3 regions of the Arthrobacter sp. StoSoilB22 genome follow, and region 2 is predicted to be linked to each of the others. Evidence: predicted binding sites of a transcription regulator. Region 2 holds the regulator's gene; each other region holds the start of a gene.

The links. The regulator HrcA, encoded in region 2, represses chaperone genes, less so after heat shock. The targets are predictions, from matches to a motif close to TTNGCACTCGNNNNNNNCGAGTGCNAA.
Region 1: a site for HrcA is predicted at 1,649-1,675, ahead of LDN70_RS14480 (FmdB family zinc ribbon protein). Genes of this name have one in related genera too.
Region 3: a site for HrcA is predicted at 1,117-1,143, ahead of groL (chaperonin GroEL). Genes of this name have one in related genera too.

Annotation. Positions count from the first base shown of each region.
Region 1 covers NZ_AP024652.1:3,107,311-3,110,581, reverse strand. The annotation lists gene LDN70_RS14490 (DUF4011 domain-containing protein) at 1-425, shown strand, start outside; gene cpaB (Flp pilus assembly protein CpaB) at 452-1,261, opposite strand; gene LDN70_RS14480 (FmdB family zinc ribbon protein) at 1,326-1,589, opposite strand; gene LDN70_RS14475 (5-formyltetrahydrofolate cyclo-ligase) at 1,743-2,357, opposite strand; gene galU (UTP--glucose-1-phosphate uridylyltransferase GalU) at 2,487-3,271, shown strand, end outside.
Region 2 covers NZ_AP024652.1:2,468,820-2,472,090, reverse strand. The annotation lists gene LDN70_RS11500 (DUF4870 domain-containing protein) at 1-329, opposite strand, end outside; gene LDN70_RS11495 (DUF3097 domain-containing protein) at 452-1,303, opposite strand; gene hrcA (heat-inducible transcriptional repressor HrcA) at 1,495-2,502, shown strand; gene dnaJ (molecular chaperone DnaJ) at 2,553-3,271, shown strand, end outside.
Region 3 covers NZ_AP024652.1:1,046,711-1,049,981, forward strand. The annotation lists gene LDN70_RS05135 (LytR C-terminal domain-containing protein) at 22-654, shown strand; gene LDN70_RS05140 (cold-shock protein) at 826-1,029, shown strand; gene groL (chaperonin GroEL) at 1,327-2,952, shown strand; gene LDN70_RS05150 (ribonuclease HI family protein) at 3,164-3,271, shown strand, end outside.

The DNA.
Region 1 (3,271 bases), 640 kb from region 2:
TAGGCTCCTACTTGGGCCTCGAGAATCACCTTGCACAGTCTGCCTCCACCCACAGTGGTTTCCTTCACGCCCCTGGGGAAGAATTGACCTCGGTAACTGACCAGCCTCTGTTGGCCGGAGATTCCGTTGAGCATGCTGAGGGTGAAGAACCTCAACACGACGTCCATGAAGCAGAGAATTCGAAAGAAGCACCACTGATGGATCAGGAAACAGGCGGCGAGGACCGCGCTACTGAGGAAACCGGCGAGAACACCGCTGGTCCTACGGAGGCGGCCGGGGAACCGAAGTCCCCGGCAGCCAAGACCGGCCCGAGCGGGATTCTGCCCACCAAGGCCGCTGAGGATGATCCCCGGCGGTGGGGCGATGACTCCAACTACGACCATGAGCAGTGGCTCAAGGAACAGAAACCCCCGCACTGGGGCTGAGCGGACAATGATCATTGATTAGCCCGCTAGGGGCTAACCAAAACAAAGAAAAGCTTGCCTTGCGTTGATGCGCCGGCAAGCTTTTCTGCTTGTTGAGGATCAGCCGCCACCACCACCAGACCGTCCGTGTCACCTGTACCCAGCCATTCACCGGGCTTGCCGCCCTGGGCTGACGTCCAGAGTACGGGTACAGGTCCTGCGAGGACTTGACTTTGCTGTGATTCGTCATAGGACCCCGCTGCCGTGAGGACCACTGATACCAGCTGACCGGGGGAGAGTAGCTGGATGGACGAAGGATCGGCCATCCGGAGGGGGACAGCTGCCGATCCCACGGGTGCGCCTGTCAGAAGGCCGGGTCCCAGCAGACTTGTCTCCGAAGGGATCTGTCCCTTACCCAGAGGGGACGCGAGTTGGCGGCCAACAAGGGCGCCGACGCTGTCCAAAGCTCCGCTGATCGCGAGATTGGGTGGTACCTCAACAGTGGTGAAGTCCGCTGCGGTGAGGTGGGTCCCCGTTGGAAGGTCCCGGGCTGCCACGAGGACGCTCACCTGTTGCTCAGACGCAGGGGTGAGTTCCTGGACTGCGATGCCGGCAGCCACGCATAACAGCAGCGCTACTGCCAAGCGGCGGTTACGTGCAATCCAGGAACCAAATCCCGTCCGGCGCCCGCGCTGACCTGAGCGCCCTCGTGGACGACCGCGGTTGAACCGTGAACTGGTCCGGGAGCGGGAATGCGGTTGCAGGGAGCGCGAAGGGCTGATGGGCGGCCAAGTACCGGCGGCTCGCGATGAGCGTTCAGCACGGGCGAGGAGGGCGCTGCGTGACATTTGTGGCATGCCGCCACGCTAGCCAGCTTCCCGGGCCGCAAACAGCGCCCGGTTGCCCTATGTGGAAAACCAGTTAGCTGCTTGCCGCTGCAGTTGCCGGTGCTGCTGAAGGCGCGGGTGTAGAGGCAGCAGGCGCCGCTGAAACAGTGCTGCCCTTGGCATCCCGGGAATCAGTCCGGTAAAATCCGGAGCCCTTGAAAACGACGCCGACGCTGTTGAACTTCTTCCGCAGGGCGCCTTTGCATTCGGGGCACTCCGTCAAGGAGCTGTCAGAGAAGGACTGGACGATGTCGAAGGCATGGTCACAGTCTTTGCAAGCGTATGCGTATGTGGGCACTGAGTTCCTCCTTTAGGACAAAGTTCAGGTCCTGGCAGCGTCGGTGGAGATAGTCCGCCTTAGCAGTCACAGGGCCTGAGTGCTAATTCTATCATCGGTCGCCGCAGGGCGTACCCTCGGTAGTTCCGGCCTCACTTGATAAGCCGGCCACCATCAGCGCTGCTCGGCGTCGTCGCCGAGTTCAACCACTCCAGACGGTGTCAGCACTTGTCGCACGGGGCGATCAAAGGCCTCGGCGGGAATGGACCCCGAAGGTAACAAATCGTCGTCGAACACTACGGCGATGGTGGGCGGCCTGCCGCCGGAAGCATCCAGGCCCTGGAGGAGCCTGTCGTAATAGCCGCCTCCCTGGCCGATCCGGTTGCCGTCCCGGTCCACCGCCGTCGCGGGCATGAAGATCCCCGCGGTACCGGCAACTACCGAGCTCTCCAGCCGCTCACCCTCCGGCTCGTCTATCGGCGCAAAGGTGGACCGGACAAATGCTGTGTCAGGTGTCCAATACACCCAGCTCAAAAGCCGCCCCGGCTCGCAGACGGGCAGTAGCACCCGGTGCCCGGCCTTGTGCAGGGCTGTGATCAAAGGGATGGTGGGCGGCTCGAAAGCGACGCCCAGGTACACGGCAAAGGTCGAGGAAGCGCCGGGGGAGACCTTGGCCGCCCAGGCCGTGCCATGCTGTGCAAGGGACTCTCCAGCGCGAGCCAGGTGTTCAGGACTGAGGGCCCGCCTGTGCAGCCGCCGACTGCTGCGAATGTCTTCCTTCGATGCCATCTCTGTCCGTTCGGGTGGTTGTCGCGCGCCGGTTGAGCTGCAGAGGTTATCCACTGCGGAAAACCAAATGTGCTAACGACGCGGCGAGGGGTTTAGCCGTTGGTGTGTTCCGTCCGTTACATTAGTCCGGTGACTCTAGAAAACAACGCTGTCCGCAAGGCCGTCATTCCCGCAGCAGGCCTTGGCACCCGCTTCCTGCCCGCCACCAAGGCGATGCCAAAGGAAATGCTGCCCGTGGTGGACAAGCCTGCCATCCAGTATGTCGTCGAAGAAGCGGTCAAGGTGGGCCTGCATGACGTCCTGATGATTACAGGGCGCAGCAAGCGGGCACTCGAAGACCACTTTGACCGTGTGCCGGCTCTTGAGGCCACGCTTGCTGAAAAGGGCGACACCGCCAAGCTTGAAGCCATTCAGTCCGCCACCAACCTCGGTGATATCCACTACGTCCGCCAGGGCGACCCTAACGGCCTCGGTCATGCTGTCCTTCGTGCAAAGCAGCACGTTGGGTACGAGCCCTTCGCCGTTCTGCTCGGCGATGACCTGATCGATGCCCGTGAGGACCTGCTGAGCGAAATGATTGCTGTTCAGCAGAAGACCGGTGGTTCCGTTGTTGCCCTCATCGAGGTCGAGCCTTCCAAGATCAGCGCCTATGGTTGCGCCGATGTTGAGGACAACGGTGAAGATGGCTACGTGCGCATCAAGCAACTCGTCGAAAAGCCTTCTCCGGAAGAGGCGCCCTCCAACCTTGCCGTGATTGGACGTTACGTGCTGCACCCGGCCGTGTTCGACGTCTTGGAGAAGACGGCTCCAGGTCGCGGCGGAGAAATCCAGCTGACCGATGCCCTTGAGGTGCTTGCTGCCGGCGAAGGTGAAGGTTACGGCGTCTACGGCGTTGTGTTCCGTGGCCGTCGTTA
Region 2 (3,271 bases):
AGGGCAACCCAGATCGCGGTGGCGATGACGGCGAAGATGTTGCCGACCACAGGAAGCAGGACCAAAATGTTGGCCAGAACTGCTGCGATGGTGGGAGGCAGCGTGAAGTTCAGCGCTTCTTTGGATTCCTGTGCGGTGAACGGTCCACGATCCCGGAAAATCAGGTAAATCAGAAGGGACGGCAGGCATCCCAGGATGCCGCCAAAGTGGGCCAGAGTAGCCCATTGCCTGTCCTCGCTGGCTGTCAACGGGAGTGCGTTGGCAGGCGCGCCATGGTACTGGGGCCGGCCTGCGGCGCTGCCCGGTTCTTCAGGAGCGTTATCTGCCACGTTGTCTTCCCTTTGCTTTAAAGATGCTGCGGTGTTGCTGTCCCAGAATACCGGCACCGACGCACTTGCCGGGACCAACGCCCCGTTGACACGGTAGTTGCTGATACCTGAAGGACTCCACCTCAAGGAACCGTCAAAAAATCGATGACTTCTTCCACCCGTCCCAAGAGCGATGGCTCAAGGTCGGCATAGGTGCGGACTGCGCCCAGAAGGCGTTGCCAGCCCAAGCCTATGTCCTCAGGGGTCTCATGGGGCCAGCCGAACGCGCTGAGGATTCCGGTCTTCCAATCGATCCCGCGGGGTACGGCGGGCCAGGCCCCAATGCCCAGGACCTTGGGCCTGATCGCCTGCCAGACATCCACGTAGGGGTGTCCAACAATGAGGACGTTTCCCGCAGCCCCCGGGACCGTCATGGCCTCGGCGGCAATTCGGGACTCTTTGGACCCGGGCACAAGGTGGTCCACGAGGATTCCAAGCCGGCGGCCTGAGCCGGGATTGAAGTCGGCGATGGCGGACTTCAGGTCATCAACGCCGTGCAATGGCTCCACCACGATGCCTTCCACCCGGAGATCATCACCCCAGACCTTCTCCACCAGTTCGGCGTCGTGCTTTCCTTCCACCCAAATGCGGCTGGCCTTGGCTACCTGTGCCCGTTGCCCCTGGACCCTGACGGAACCCGAGGCCGTCCGGCCGGATGGAACCCCGGATGCAGCGGTGCGGGGGGCGGGAGGCATCAAGCGGATAGCCTGACCTTCGAGCAGGAAGCCAAAGCCCAGCTGGAACGATTTGGTCTTTCCACGCCGGTCTTCCAAGGAGACCACGTGCATTCCGCCCGACTTCTCAACGCGGGTCACTTCACCCACCCAGCCCGACTGCACGTCCTCGAGGACCATTCCCCGCTGCACGGCTACTTCCGGCAGCTTCTGTTTGGCCGGAGCGGACAGATCCTGCGGGCCCCAATTGTTCAAAGCCAAGGGATTCCTACCTTTGTGCTGGTTTACGGTGCGGGCCGAAGCCGCCCGCGGCAGGTTTCAATGCTAACAACGGGGTGGCTCATACTAGACTTGTTAGCACTTGGGCATGTTGAGTGCTAAGTGTGGAGGTCTGAGCGGGATCCCGCGTTGACCGGTCGGAAGAACCATGGCAGTCGTCAGGAGGTGGAGCATTGAGTGAGCCGCGCAAGCTCGAAGTGCTGCGTGCCATCGTTGAGGATTACGTGCATTCCAGGGAACCTGTCGGGTCCAAGGCCCTCGTGGAGCGGCATCATCTTGGCGTTTCCAGCGCTACCATCAGGAATGACATGGCGGTTTTGGAAGAGGAAGGCCTGATTGCGGCGCCTCACACCAGTGCCGGTCGAATCCCCACTGACAAGGGCTATCGCCTTTTCGTTGACCGCATTTCGCAGGTCAAACCGCTCTCAGCGGCCGAGCGCAGGGCCATCCATTCTTTGCTCGAGGGCCCCGATGATGTCGACGACATCTTGGAGCGCACCGTAAGGCTTCTGTCACAGCTGACCAACCAGGTGGCCGTTGTGCAGTACCCGCATTCGAACCGCGCGCTTGTTCGCCACGTGGAATTCGTCCTCTTGGCCCCTCAACAGGTCCTCGTGGTCCTAATTGCGGACACCGGCAGCGTGGGGCAGAAGGTCATCGACGCTGGGTCCGATGTGAGCAATGAGGCCCTGATGCTCCTGAGGTCCCGGTTCCTGGGCAACATTGCCGGCACACAGCTGGCGCTTTTGCCTCAAGTGCTTCCTTCTGTCGTTGCGCTGTGTCCGCCGGAACTGCGCAGTCTGGCGCAGACGTTGGCCCAGGGGCTTCAATCGTTGAGCGACACCAGCCGCGAAGAGCGCATCCTGATGGCTGGAACGGCAAACCTGGCCCGCTCCAACGTTGACTTCCCCCTGAGCATAGGCCCTGTGCTGGAGGCGCTCGAGGAACAAGTTGTCATGCTCCGGTTGTTATCTGACATGGGGGATGATCCCCGCGGCGTTACGGTGAGCATTGGACGCGAGAATCCCTACGATGGCTTGGCGGAGGCCTCCGTCGTAGCTACGGGCTATGGCTCCGGTGCCAAGGTGGGGATTCTTGGTCCCACACGCATGGACTATCCCACCACCATGGCAGCAGTACGAGCCGTGGCCCGTTACCTTTCCCGCATTCTCGGCGGCTAAACACCGGTCCGAGGAAACATCCGTAGTACAACAAGGAAGAGATACCGACTTTGAGCAGCCACTATGACGTTTTGGGAGTCTCGCCGGAAGCCACCGGGGAAGAGATCAAAAAGGCGTACCGCAAGTTGGCGCGGAAACTGCACCCCGACGTAAACCCCGGTGAAGATGTCGCGGAACAGTTCAAGGCCGTGACCCACGCCTACGAGGTGTTGTCCGATCCCCAAAAGCGCCGGGTCTATGATGCCACGGGCAATGAAAACGGCACTGACAACGGTTTCGGTGGCGGCTACGCCGGCCAGGGTTTTGCCTTCCAGGACATCTTCGACACCTTCTTTGGTGGCGGCGGTCAGGGCGGACCGGCCTCCCGGGTCCGGCGGGGCCAGGACGCGCTCATCAGCGTCCGCATCGATTTGAAGGACGCCGTCTTCGGCGTCAACAAGAAGCTTGAAGTGGATACCGCCGTGATCTGCCCCACGTGCGATGGCAGTTGCTGCCGCCCGGGCACCCACCCGGAACGCTGCGACATCTGCGGTGGCAGCGGCCAGGTCCAACGGGCAGTCCGTTCCATCCTGGGCCAGGTCATGACTGCCGCCCCTTGCGGTTCGTGTGAAGGCTTCGGCACAGTCATTAAGGACCCCTGCAACGAGTGCAATGGACAGGGCCGCATCCGCAGTCGTCGTTCCCTCACCATCAAGGTTCCGGCCGGTGTCGCCACTGGTACACGCATCCAGCTGTCCGGGCAGGGTGAAGCGGGCCCCGCTGGAGGCCC
Region 3 (3,271 bases), 1.4 Mb from region 2:
CAGCAAGGACACCGCTTCACCATGACCAAATATGCCAAGGACGAATTCGACCGGGTTCCGCAGAACACGTCCCGTCAAGGCGTTCACCGCGACGCCCAAGAGACCGCACGCCCCACCCTGTGGCCGGTCCTGACCGTTGGGGCAGTGGCCTTGGTGCTCGGACTGGTGGCCTTCCTGATCCTCCCCAACCTTGGGCTGGTATCACCGGGCGCAGCATCAAACGCCACGACGCCGGCACCCCAGCAGACTTCAACAGCACCGTCAGCTGCACCCACTGAAGCGAGCAGCGCGCCGTCCGCCTCCGGCGATCCCGGCAGTCAAGCCAGCACCGAACCGGCGCCGTCGGATTCTCCTTCTGCGACTCCCTCCTCGGCTCCTGTGGACAAGACCACTCCGGTAGCTGTGTACAACGGCGCTGGAACAGCCGGCTTGGCCGGGCGTGTGGCCGGCCTCGTTCAGGGTGATGGTTGGGCGTTGAGCACGGTGGGGAACTGGGGTGGACTGCCGCAGCAGACGTCCGTGATCTTCTACAACGCCCCGGAGCAAAAGGCGAACGCTGAGGCCCTGGGAACCTTGCTGGGCATTCAAACCATTGTGGAAACGCCTGAGGTTCAACAACCCCTGGTGGTTGTGGCCGGCCCCGGTTTCCAATAAGAATCACGCCCGGCTGGAAGCGATAAGGCCCAACTCGGTTAAGCCTCAATAACAAAAGCGGTGCCTTCGCTCTTTGGGGCAGCGCGGTGATGGTGACAGTGGTTACAGTGGATTGATTCCGGTACGGAGATCCCGGCAGCCGGTCTTGGCTACTGCGAAAGTGTGGGCATTATGGCTTTGGGAACCGTCAAATGGTTCAACGCCGAAAAAGGCTACGGATTCATCACTGTGGATGAATCCGGCGACGACGTCTTTGTGCATTGGTCGGCCATTCAGATGGATGGCTTCCGCGCCCTCGAAGAAGGTCAGCGTGTTGAGTTCGAACTTGGGGAGGGCCAGAAGGGTCCGCAGGCCGAAGGCGTCCGCGTCGCGTAGGTCAGCCCACGGCTGAAAGCCCTCCCATTTGTAGCGGGAAGTGGCATCCCTGCTTGCACTCTCACCGGTCGAGTGCTAATTATTGAGTTAGCACTCCTACGGTTCGACTGCTAAGTCCGGCCCGGCTCATCCCGGCGGCGGGCAGGCGTCGAATCTGCGGAGGATCAAGAAACACCTTGGTGGGGTGAGGTCCGGAGCGCGTGGCATACAGAGGCCGCAAGCAATGGACCGTCCGTCGCGGGCACCCCATCTGACAGGTACCTTCTTAACGACTGTCCCGAAAGGACTACCGCCGTTATGGCCAAGATCATTGCATTTGATGAAGAGGCACGCCGCGGCCTCGAGCGGGGCCTGAACATCCTCGCAGACGCCGTCAAGGTCACCCTCGGCCCGCGTGGACGCAACGTCGTCCTCGAAAAGAAGTGGGGCGCCCCCACGATCACCAACGATGGCGTTTCCATCGCCAAGGAGATCGAACTGGACGACCCCTACGAGAAGATCGGTGCAGAACTGGTCAAGGAAGTTGCCAAGAAGACGGATGACGTCGCTGGCGACGGTACTACCACTGCAACCGTCCTCGCCCAGGCACTGGTGAAGGAAGGCCTGCGCAACGTTGCCGCCGGCGCCGACCCGCTGTCCCTCAAGCGCGGTATCGAGAAGGCTGTTGAGGCAGTCATCAGCGAACTGCTCGCCTCCGCCAAGGAAATCGAGACCAAGGAAGAGATCGCAGCTACCGCTTCCATCTCCGCCGGCGACCCGGAAATCGGCAGCCTCATCGCCGAAGCCCTGGACAAGGTGGGCAAGGAAGGCGTCATCACGGTCGAGGAATCCAACACCTTCGGCCTGGAGCTCGAACTCACCGAAGGCATGCGCTTCGACAAGGGTTACATCTCCGCTTACTTCGTCACCGACGCAGAGCGCCAGGAAACGGTCCTCGAAGACCCGTACATCCTCATCGTCAACTCCAAGATCTCCAACGTGAAGGAACTCGTCACGGTTCTGGAGAAGGTCATGCAGTCCAACAAGCCGCTGCTGATCATCGCCGAAGACATCGAGGGCGAGGCCTTGGCCACCCTGATCGTCAACAAGATCCGTGGCACCTTCAAGTCCGTTGCCGTCAAGGCTCCGGGCTTCGGTGACCGCCGCAAGGCACAGCTGGCCGATATCGCCATCCTCACCGGTGGCCAGGTCATCTCCGAAGAAGTTGGCCTCAAGCTCGAAAACGCTGGCCTGGAACTCCTCGGCACCGCCCGCAAGGTTGTTGTCACCAAGGACGAGACCACCATCGTTGAAGGTGCCGGCGACGCCGATCAGATCGCAGGCCGCGTGGCCCAGATCCGCGCCGAGATCGAGAACTCCGACTCCGACTACGACCGCGAGAAGCTGCAGGAACGCCTGGCCAAGCTGGCCGGCGGCGTTGCAGTCATCAAGGCCGGTGCCGCAACCGAAGTTGAGCTCAAGGAACGCAAGCACCGCATTGAGGACGCAGTCCGCAACGCAAAGGCTGCTGTTGAAGAAGGCATCGTTGCCGGTGGTGGCGTAGCCCTCATCCAGGCTGGTGCCAAGGCATTCGCCAACCTCACCCTCCAGGGTGACGAGGCAACCGGTGCCAACATCGTCAAGGTTGCCATCGATGCACCGCTGAAGCAGATCGCCTTCAACGCTGGCCTTGAGCCGGGCGTTGTGGTGGACAAGGTTCGCGGCCTGCCTTCCGGCCACGGCCTGAACGCTGCCACGGGCGAGTACGAAGACCTTCTGGCTGCCGGCGTCAACGACCCCGTAAAGGTCACCCGCTCGGCTCTCCAGAACGCTGCTTCCATCGCTGGTCTCTTCCTGACCACCGAGGCCGTAGTTGCTGACAAGCCTGAGAAGAACGCTCCGGCTCCCGGCGGCGACGACATGGGCGGCATGGGCGGCTTCTAAGTCTCCCTGCTGTAGCGATACAGCACCCGGCATCACGCTGAATAGCATTACGACGGCGGTCCTCACCATTTGGTGGGGGCCGCCGTTTTGCGGTCCCAGCCCAACTAGGTCGCATCAGTGCGCGTTTAGAGGGCTCAGAACGCGCACTGATGCGACCTAGTTGGGTGCTAGCACGGTTTCAGTGTCGGTGGGGTCTGGCAGGATTAACCCCATGACGATTATTGCTGCCGCCGATGGGTCTGCCCTCGGTAATCCTGGGCCGGCCGGTTGGGCCTGGTATGTTGATGACTCCTGTTGGCGAGCAGGGGGTTGGCCGCAC